One region of the Azospirillum fermentarium genome, then DNA from elsewhere that is predicted to be linked to it. Evidence: riboswitches for the same ligand, from Rfam matches in the RefSeq annotation. Region 1 holds a riboswitch; each other region holds the start of a gene.
What was found. A riboswitch is a leader RNA that binds a small molecule or an ion and turns the genes downstream of it on or off. The one in region 1 is predicted to bind cobalamin.
Positions count from the first base shown of each region.

Region 1 (3,271 bases):
ACGGGCGCGACATCGGTAAGACGGTGCTGGAGGCGCCGCTTGGCTCCGGCCCCTACCGCACGGTGGCGGTCAATCCGGGGCGGGCGCTGACCTATGAGCGGGTGGCCGATTACTGGGGCCGCGATTTGCCGGTCAACCGCGGCCTGTACAATTTCGGCACCATCAAACAGGATTTCTACCGCGACGACGACGTGATGTTCGAGGCGTTCAAGGCCGGCGGCTACGACATCCGCGTGGAAAACCGGGCGCAGCGCTGGACCACCGGCTATGATTTTCCCGCCGTGGCCGACGGGCGGGTGGTCAAGCGGGTGATCCCCTCGGCGCTGCCGCTGGGGGCGCAGGCGTTCCGTTTCAACACCCGCCGGCCCCAGTTCGCCGACCCCCGCGTGCGCGAGGCGCTGGGGATGCTGTTCAATTTCGCCTGGACGCAGAAGACGCTGTTGTACGGGCAGTACCACCGCACCCTGTCCAACTTCCCCAATTCCGACTATGGCGCCAGCGGGGTGCCGGGGCCGGACGAACTGGCGCTGCTGGAACCGTACCGGGACCGTCTGCCGCCGCGGCTGTTCACCCAGCCGTTCCAACCCCCCGCGGGCGACCCCGCCGGCAACAACCGCGCCGAAACCCGCGAGGCGCTGCGCCTGCTGAAAGAGGCGGGGTGGGAGCCGAAGAACGGGCGTCTGGCCAACGCCGCCGGCCAGCCGCTGACGGTGGAAGTCCTGGAGGTGGCGGGCGGCGGCCTGTCCCGCATCATCCAGCCCTATGTGGAAACCCTGCGCCGGGCCGGGGTGGACGCCAGCCTGCGCAGCGTCGATTCCGCCCAGTACGAGGCGCGGTCGGACGATTTCGACTTCGACGTCATCGTCACCAACTTCAGCTTCGCCAGCCCGCCGGCCACCGAACTGCGGGCCTTCTTCGGCTCGGCCACGGCGGGGGAGCGGGGATCGTTCAACTACCCCGGCGTGCGCGACCCCATCGTGGATGCGCTGGTGGAAAAGGTCATCGCCGCCAGGGACGAGGCCACGCTGAAGACCGCCACCCGCGCGCTGGACCGCGTGCTGCTGTGGAGCTTCTACATGGTGCCCCACTGGTACAACCCGGAAAGCTGGGTGGCGGCGTGGGACCGTTTCGGCATCCCCGCGACGCCCCGCAAGTATGACCAGGAGTTCCGCAGCACCCTGTTCCCCGACACCTGGTGGATCGACCCGGCCAAGACGGCGAAGCTGGGGCGTTAGCCGAAGGGTTGTACGCCTTCCTTGACAACATCCGCCCCCGCCCCGTACCGTCGCGGGCGTGATGCCGGTTCTCCGGCTCCCGTCCGCGGGGGCCGGCGATGAAAAGGGAACATGGTGCCGCAGGCCCCTTGGGGCTCGCGCAAGCCATGGCTGCCCCCGCAACTGTAGGCGGTGAGCCGCCGCGCCCCTGATGTGCCACTGGCCGGTGACGGCCGGGAAGGCCGGCGCGGTGGCGGCGACCCGCAAGCCAGGAGACCTGCCGGCGTCCGCTGTCTCGTGTCGTTCCTCCGGGCGGGGTGTCCCGGTGGCGTGGAATCAGGACGGCCCCGCGCCCAGAGGACCGGACGCGGGTCTGCCGGCTTTCCCCTCCATCGTTCCCCTGGCCTCCCGGATCAACTGGGAGTGTCTGGTTCATGCATATCATGGAAGGCTTTCTGCCTCCTCTCCACGCCGCCGGGTGGGCGGCGGCGTCGGCACCCTTCGTCATTGTGGGCGCGGTGCGCCTGCGCCGCATCGTGCGGGAAAAGCCCGAGGCCCGGCTGCTCTTGGGGGCGTCGGGCGCCTTCGCCTTCCTCTTGTCGGCGCTGAAGCTGCCCAGCGTGACGGGAAGCTGCTCGCATCCCACCGGCACCGGGCTGGGGGCGGCGCTGTTCGGCCCGTCGGTGATGACGCTGATGGCCACCATCGTGCTGCTGTTCCAGGCGCTGCTGCTGGCCCACGGGGGCTTGACCACGCTGGGGGCCAACGTGTTTTCCATGGGCATCGTCGGCCCGTGGGTGGCGTGGGCCATGGTGCGCGGCGGCGGGGCCGTGGGGCTGTCGGTGCCGGTGCGGGTGTTCCTGGCGGCGTTCCTGGGCGACCTCGCCACCTATGTCACCACGGCGCTGCAGCTTGGGCTGGCCTTCCCCGATCCGGCCACCGGCTTCACGGGGGCGTCGGTGAAATTCCTGTCGATCTTTGCGGTGACGCAGATGCCGCTGGCGGTGGTGGAAGGGCTGCTGACGGTGGCGGTGGTCAACTGGCTGTCGCGCAACAGCGCCGACGACCTGCGCCTGCTGGCGGAAATGCGCGGTGAAGAGAAGGATTCCGGCCATGTTGCGTGACAACCGCATCGTCCTGGGGCTGGCCGCGGCCATCGTCCTGCTGCCGCTGGTCATGCCGTGGGAGGAGAAGCCCAGCTTCGGCGGCTCCGACGACAAGGCGTCCGGCGTGATCGAAGAGGTGAGGCCCGGCTACACCCCCTGGTGGGAACCCCTGTGGGAGCCCCCCAGCAAGGAAATCGAAAGCCTGCTGTTCGCGGGGCAGGCCGCAGTGGGGGCGTGGCTGCTGGGCTATTACATGGGCCGCCGGTCCCGCCGGCGGGACGGGGACACCGGACGGCAGGGCACGCAGCGGCGCGCGCGCGATGCGCGCCCTTGACCGGGCGGCCCATCTGTCGGCGTGGAAGGACCGCGGCACCGGCGGCAAGCTGGCGCTGAGCCTGGGGCTGATGCTGGCGGCCATGGCCGGGGCGCCGCCCCTGGCCCCGGCGGCGGTGTTCGCGGCGGCGGTGGGGCTGGCGCTGCTGTCGGCCCGCGTGCCGCCCGCGGCCCTGGCCGCCGCCTTGCTGCCCCCGGCGGGGTTTCTGCTGGCCAGCCTGCCGGCGCTGGCCCTGACGCTGGACTGGCGCGGCGGGCTGGCGCTGGGCTGGGTGCCCGGCGGGGTGGAAACGGCGCTGGTGCCGGTGGGCCGGTCGCTGGCGGCGGTGGCGGCGCTGGCGCTGCTGACCCTGACCACGCCGGCCAGCCGGCTGATCGGGCTTTTGCGTGGGCTGGGGCTGCCGGCGGCGGTGGCCGACGTGGCGCTGCTGACCTACCGCCTGCTGTTTCTGCTGGGCGACACGGTGACCGCGGGGTCGCGGGCGCAGGCGTTCCGGCTGGGCTATGCCGGCGGCTGGCGGCGGCACCTGCGCTCGCTGTCGCTGCTGGCGGCGGGGCTGCTGGGGCGGGCGATGAACGCGGCGCGGCGGATGGATGTGGGGCTGTCGGCGCGCTGCT
Region 1 covers NZ_JAOQNH010000003.1:809,973-813,243, reverse strand. The annotation lists gene M2352_RS23785 (extracellular solute-binding protein) at 1-1,235, shown strand, start outside; cobalamin riboswitch at 1,284-1,513, shown strand; gene M2352_RS23780 (energy-coupling factor ABC transporter permease) at 1,649-2,338, shown strand; gene M2352_RS23775 (energy-coupling factor ABC transporter substrate-binding protein) at 2,328-2,654, shown strand; gene M2352_RS23770 (CbiQ family ECF transporter T component) at 2,641-3,271, shown strand, end outside.

Region 2 (3,271 bases), 440 kb from region 1:
CGCTGGTGCGCCCGTTGTAGACCACGCCGATGTTGGCGTTGGCCCGGTCCTCCAGAAAGCGGTAATTGGCGTTCAGGCTCGCCAGATGCTTGGGCCGGCGCACCAGCTCGGCCCCGGTGGAGTCCTCGCCCTCGGTCCAGGTGTAGGAGCCGCGCAGCGTCAGCCCGTCCACCGGCTCCACCGTCAGCCCCACCTCCAGCCCCTGCACGCGGGATTCGCCGGGCATGTTGATGGAGGTGCGTCCGGTCCCGGTGATGAGATCGCGGATGCGCTGGTTGAACCACGTGGCATCGGCCACCACCCGCTTGCCCCACAGCGCCTGATCGGCGCCGATGTCCCAGCCGCGGCCCTTTTCCGGCTTCAGGTCCGGGTTGCCGGCATAGGTGGCGGTGTATCCGTACAGCTCGAACAGCGTCGGGTTCTTGACCCCGGTGCCGTAGGAGGCGCGCAGCTTGGTGCCGGTGTCCTCCACGCGGTAGGCGGCGGTGCCGCGCCAGGTGGTGGCGTCCTGGAACAGGTCGTTGCCGTCGCGGCGCACGCTGCCGGTCAGGGTCAGACGGTCGAACAGGTCCAGCTTGTACTGCCCCACCAGCCCCGTTGACCCGATGGTGCGGTCGAAGTTGGAATAGCCGCTGCGGGTGATGCCGGTGTCGTCCTCGTGCTCCACCCCGGCGGTCAGCACGTGCGCCGCTGGGCCGGTGGCAAAGCTGAGGTTGGTCTGATAGTCCAGCTTGGTCTTGCGCCCCTCGTAGGTGCTGGTGGTCTGGCCGCGGGCATCGCGGTAATTCCGTTGCTGCCGGCCATAGGACAGGCCGGCGATGTGCTCCCAATGGCCGTCAAGGAACACCGCTTTGCCCTGCACCCGCCCGAACGCCTGCTTGCCGGTGGTGCTGGTGCCGTCGTCCACCGCCCCGCGCCCGCCGGTGAAACCATCGGTGTCGCTGTCGAAGCGGGTGTAGCGGCCCACCACCGCCAGTTCGGTGGTGCCGGTGGGACGCACGGCGGCCTTGGCGGTCAGGGTACCGTTGCGATAGCCGTCCTTCTCGCCGTTGCCCAGCCGGCGGTCGGCCACCGACACGCCGGTGCTGCGCACACCTTGGGCACTCACCGCCACGTCGTAGCGGTCGTTGCCGGTGCCGGCGGTGGCGCGCCCGGCCCAGGTGCCGAACGATCCGCCCTCCACCGCCGCCGAGAGGGAGGGCGCGCCGCTGCCGCGGCGGGTGACGATGTTGACCACGCCGCCCACGGCGTCGGAGCCGTAGAGCGCGCTTTGTGGCCCGCGCAGCACCTCCACCCGCTCGATGTCGCCGGCCAGCAGGTTGGCGAAGTCGTATTCGGAGCCCGATGCGGGGTCGTTGACCTCGATCCCGTCGATCAGCACCAGGGTCTGGTTGCCCTCGGCCCCGCGGATGCGGACCTGGGTCAGGGTGCCCATGGGGCCGGTGCGGTTGACCGCCACGCCCGGCACCTCGCGCAGGACGTCGGACAGGATCCGGGTCTGGCGCTGCTGGAGGTCGTCCGCCGTGATGATGGTCAGCGCGCTGCCGGTCGCGTCCGCCGCGGTGGGCACGCGGTTGGCGGTGACGGAGATTTCCGGCAGCAGCATGGCCGTGCTCGTGGCGGTGCCGTCGTCGGCGGCCAGGGATGAGAGGGGGAGGAGAACGCCGCCGATGGCAAAGGCGGCGGGAATCGTCCGGGACGGACAGAACAGGGTACGAGTCATGAGACCTCGGGCGGAGACGCCGGTGGCACGTCACCGCGAACGAAGCCCCGCCGCGATCCCGCACGGGCGGAATCCCGGTTCGGCAACCTTCGGTGCACCCCGCCCGAATGTGTCCGCGTGTGACCACGGTTGACGGCAGGTCTCCTGGCTCACGGGTTGTCGCCTGTCCGCGGCCTTCCCAGAGCGTCTTTCATGGCTCCAGTGGCTTCGTTGCGGACGGCTCGCCGCTTACAGTTGCGGGGGCAGCCCCGGCTTGAAACCCTGTCGATGGGTCCGCACCGTGTTCCCTTTTCAGCCCTTGCGGGCAACCGTCGCGGCCAAGCTAGGGGCGGTGATGCCGGCGGGTCAATGATTTTGTTGCCGGGGTTTTTTTATTGCGGGGAGCAAACCCAGCGGCGGGGCGTTGTCGGGGGATGCCGCCGCACACCAGAGGATTGCTGCGATGACCGAGAACCGTTTCACCCATTCCATGCCCTTCGGCGCCCAGCCGCAGGCCGGCGGTTCCGTCCGGTTCCGCCTGTGGGCGCCGGGCGTGGCGGAGATGACGCTGGAGATCGACGGCAGCACCCGCCTGCCCATGGTGCGGGAAGAGGACGGGTGGTTCACCCTGGCCACCCATGAGGCCGCGGCGGGCAGCGCCTACCGTTTCATCCTGCCCGACGGGCTGGCGGTCCCCGACCCGGTGTCGCGCTGGCAGCCCGACGGGGTGCACGGGCCGAGCCGGGTGGTGGACCCGGCCTCCTACGCCTGGACGGCGAGCGCATGGCGCGGGCGGCCCTGGCACGAGACGGTGCTGTACGAACTCCACGTCGGGACATTCACACCCGAAGGCACCTACCGCGCCGCCATCGAACGGCTGGACCATCTGGCGGCGGCCGGCATCACGGCGGTGGAGCTGATGCCGCTGGCCGAATGCCCCGGCGGGCGGAACTGGGGGTACGACGGGGTGCAGCTTTTCGCCCCCCGGTCGGCCTATGGCACGCCCGACGACCTGAAGGCGCTGATCGACGCGGCGCATGGGCGGGGGCTGATGGTGTTCCTGGATGTGGTCTACAACCACTTCGGGCCGGACGGGAACTACCTGCACGCCTACGCCCCCGGCTTCTTCACCGAACGGCACAAGACGCCGTGGGGTGCCGCCATCAATTTCGACGGCGCCCACGCCCGCCCGGTGCGCGACTTCATGATCCACAACGCGCTCTATTGGCTGGAGGAATACCGCATCGACGGGCTGCGGCTGGACGCGGTGCACGCCATCATCGACGATTCTTCCCCCCACATCCTGGAGGAGCTGGCCCGGCGGGTGCGTGATCGCGTGGGCCGGGACCGTCACGTCCATCTGGTGCTGGAGAACGAGCACAACGCCGCCCGCCTCCTGTCCCGCGACGGGGGGGAGCCGCGGTTCCACACCGCCCAATGGAACGACGATTACCACCACGCCGCCCATGTGCTGGCCACCGGGGAGAGCGGGGGATATTACAGCGACTTTGCCGCCGACCCCATCGCCGGCCTGTGCCGGGCGCTGGCCGAGGGCTTCATCTACCAGGG
Region 2 covers NZ_JAOQNH010000003.1:366,088-369,358, forward strand. The annotation lists gene M2352_RS21900 (TonB-dependent receptor plug domain-containing protein) at 1-1,723, opposite strand, end outside; cobalamin riboswitch at 1,841-2,051, opposite strand; gene treZ (malto-oligosyltrehalose trehalohydrolase) at 2,166-3,271, shown strand, end outside.
Region 2: linked by a shared signal. The riboswitch ahead of M2352_RS21900 (TonB-dependent receptor plug domain-containing protein) and the one ahead of M2352_RS23780 (energy-coupling factor ABC transporter permease) in region 1 are both predicted to bind cobalamin.

Region 3 (3,271 bases), 220 kb from region 1:
GACAGCCGGGCGGCCCGGCCCATTCTCCGTACCGCCTGATCAAAGACGCGAAGAAGGAATTTCGTCCATGCACACCGTCACCGCCAACGGCGCCGCCATTCCGGCCCTGGGCTTCGGCACCTTCCGCATGCCGGGGCCCGACACCGCCCGCATGGTGCCCGCCGTCCTCGCTCTCGGCTACCGCCACATCGACACCGCCCAGATCTACGGCAACGAGGATGCGGTGGGCGCCGGCATCGCGGCGTCCGGCGTTCCCCGCGGCGACATCTTCCTGACCACCAAGGTGTGGGTGAAGAATTACCGGGACAGCGCCTTCCACGCCTCGGTCGATGAGAGCCTGCGCAAGCTGGGCACCGATTACGTGGACCTGCTGCTGCTCCACTGGCCCAACGCGGATGTGCCGCTGGCCGAGCAGATCGGCGCGCTGAACGCCGTGCGGCAGGCGGGCAAGGTGCGCCACATCGGCGTGTCCAACTTCTCCACCGCCCTGATGGCCGAGGCCGGGCGCCTGTCCGCCGCCCCGCTGGTGACCAACCAGATCGAATACCACCCCTATCTCGACCAGACGGCGGTGATCGGCGCGGCGCGCGCGGCGGGCATGGCCGTCACCGCCTATTACGCCATGGCCGACGGCAAAGTCCTGGCCGACGAACGGCTTCGGGCCGTCGCCGCCCGCCACGGCCGGACGGTGGCCCAGGTGGTGCTGCGCTGGCTGGTGCAGCAGCCCGGCGTCGTCGCCCTGTCCAAGACGGTGAGTGCTGCGCGCGCGGCGGAAAACGCCGCCATTTTCGATTTTACCCTGCCGCCGGAGGATATGGCCGCCATCCACGCCCTTGCCACGCCGGACGGGCGGCTGGTCAGCCCCGCCGGGCTGGCGCCGGTGTGGGATTGAGATGACGCGGAATTGACATTCCGCCGCCATTGAGGCAACACACGCGGTGTGAAACGGGGGCGCTCAAGAGAAGATCTTGACGCCCCCGTTTCCATGACATACCATATTTAGCGTTATGGTTCCCTGCATCCAACAAGATACAGGGCTAAGAGGGAAGCCGGTGAGTCCCCGTCCGGGAACGATGCCGGCGCTGCCCCCGCAACTGTAAGCGGAGAGCGTGTCCGCCGTTTTCGTGTCACTGGCGCCCCTCGGGCGCTGGGAAGGCCGGACGGACGTGCTGTGACCCGCAAGCCAGGAGACCTGCCGTAACCGAACGAACGTCCACGGGCGGGGTGTCCCGGTGGTGCGCTTGCGCCTGTGCGCCATCCCCGTGGCCCACATCCGCAGCCGTGCTTGCCGTGCGTCCCGTCCAACCCCACGACAGGATGACCACCGATGCCGGCGCTTGCCTTGCCCACCGCCCAGACGGCCACCCCGTACAGCTTTGGCCGGGATTTCGACGATCACGGCAATCTGGTGGCCCTGCCCCCGCGCCCGCTGGACCGGGCGGTCACCCGCGCGCCGCTGGAACGCTGGACGCCGCCGTCCCCCACGGTGGTGGGCATCGACCGCAGCCGCGACGCGCTCCTGACCGCGTTCGGCAAGGCGACGCTGGACGACCGCTATCTGCTCCCCGGTGAAAGCTATCAGGATCTGTTCGCCCGCGTGGCCGCGGCCTATGCCGACGATGCCGCCCACGCCCAGCGGATCTATGACGCCATGTCGCGGCTGTGGTTCATGCCGGCGACACCGGTTCTCAGCAACGGCGGCACCTCCCGCGGCCTGCCCATTTCATGCTTCCTCAACGCGGTGCCGGATTCGCTGGACGGCATCGTCGGCGTGTGGAACGAGAACGTGCGGCTGGCGTCCAACGGCGGCGGCATCGGCACCTATTGGGGCGGGGTGCGGTCCATCGGCGAGCCGGTGAAGGGCTGCGGCACCACCTCGGGCATCATCCCGTTCATCCGGGTGATGGACAGCCTGACGCTGGCCATCAGCCAGGGGTCGCTGCGCCGCGGGTCGGCGGCGGTCTATCTCGACATCCACCACCCGGAAATCGAGGAGTTTCTGGAGATCCGCAAGTCCTCGGGCGATTTCAACCGCAAGAGCCTGAACCTGCACCACGCCGTGGTCATCACCGATGCGTTCATGGAGGCGGTGCGCGGCGACACCCCCTTCCTCCTGAAAAGCCCCAAGACGGGGGAGGTGCTGAAATCGCTGAGCGCCCGCCAACTGTGGCAGAAGATCCTGGAAACCCGGCTGCAGACCGGCGAACCCTATCTGCTGTTCGGCGACACGGTGAACCGGGCGCTGCCCCGGCACCAGCGGGATCTGGGGCTGCGCGTCACCACCAGCAACCTGTGCAGCGAAATCACCCTGCCCACCGGCACCGACCATCTGGGCAACGAGCGCACGGCGGTGTGCTGCCTCGCCTCCCTCAATCTGGAAACCTGGGATCAGTGGAGCGGCGACGGCGCGCTGGTGGAGGATGTGCTGCGCTTCCTCGACAACGTGCTGACCCGCTTCATCGAAGACGCACCGGAGGGGATGGAGAGTGCGGTTTACTCGGCCATGCGTGAACGCTCGGTCGGGCTGGGGGTGATGGGGTTCCATTCGTTCCTGCAGGCGCGCGGCATTCCCTTTGAAAGCGCTTTGGCGAAATCGTGGAACCTGCGCTTCTTCCGCACCATCCGGCGGGCCGCCGACGCCGCGTCGGTGCGGCTGGCCGACGAGCGCGGCCCCTGCCCCGACGCCGCCGACCGCAACATCCGCGCCCGCTTCAGCCACAAGCTGGCCATCGCCCCCACCGCGTCCATCAGCATCATCTGCGGCGGCACCAGCGCCTGCATCGAACCGATCCCGGCCAACATCTACACCCACAAAACCCTGTCAGGGTCGATCTCGGTGCGCAACCCGCATCTGGAACGGCTGCTGGCCGGGCGCGGCGCCGACACGCCCGCGGTGTGGCAGTCGATCATCGAGCACGAAGGATCGGTGCAGCATCTGGACGTGCTGAGCGACGATGAAAAGGCGGTGTTCCGCACCGCGTTCGAAATCGACCAGCGGTGGATCGTGGATTTCGCCGCCGACCGCACCCCCTTTGTCTGCCAGAGCCAGTCGATCAACCTCTACCTGCCGGGCGACATCGACAAATGGGATCTGCACATGCTGCATTGGACCGCGTGGGAGCGGGGGCTGAAAAGCCTGTATTACTGCCGGTCCAAATCGGTGCAGCGCGCGGCCTTTGCCGGCGGCAACCGGGACCGCGGCGCCGATGCCGCCCCCGCCCGCACCGATTACGAAGAATGCCTGGCCTGCCAGTGAGCACCGGCAACGGAC
Region 3 covers NZ_JAOQNH010000003.1:590,006-593,276, reverse strand. The annotation lists gene M2352_RS22925 (MFS transporter) at 1-39, shown strand, start outside; gene M2352_RS22920 (aldo/keto reductase) at 68-892, shown strand; cobalamin riboswitch at 992-1,214, shown strand; gene M2352_RS22915 (ribonucleoside-diphosphate reductase subunit alpha) at 1,328-3,256, shown strand.
Region 3: linked by a shared signal. The riboswitch ahead of M2352_RS22915 (ribonucleoside-diphosphate reductase subunit alpha) and the one ahead of M2352_RS23780 (energy-coupling factor ABC transporter permease) in region 1 are both predicted to bind cobalamin.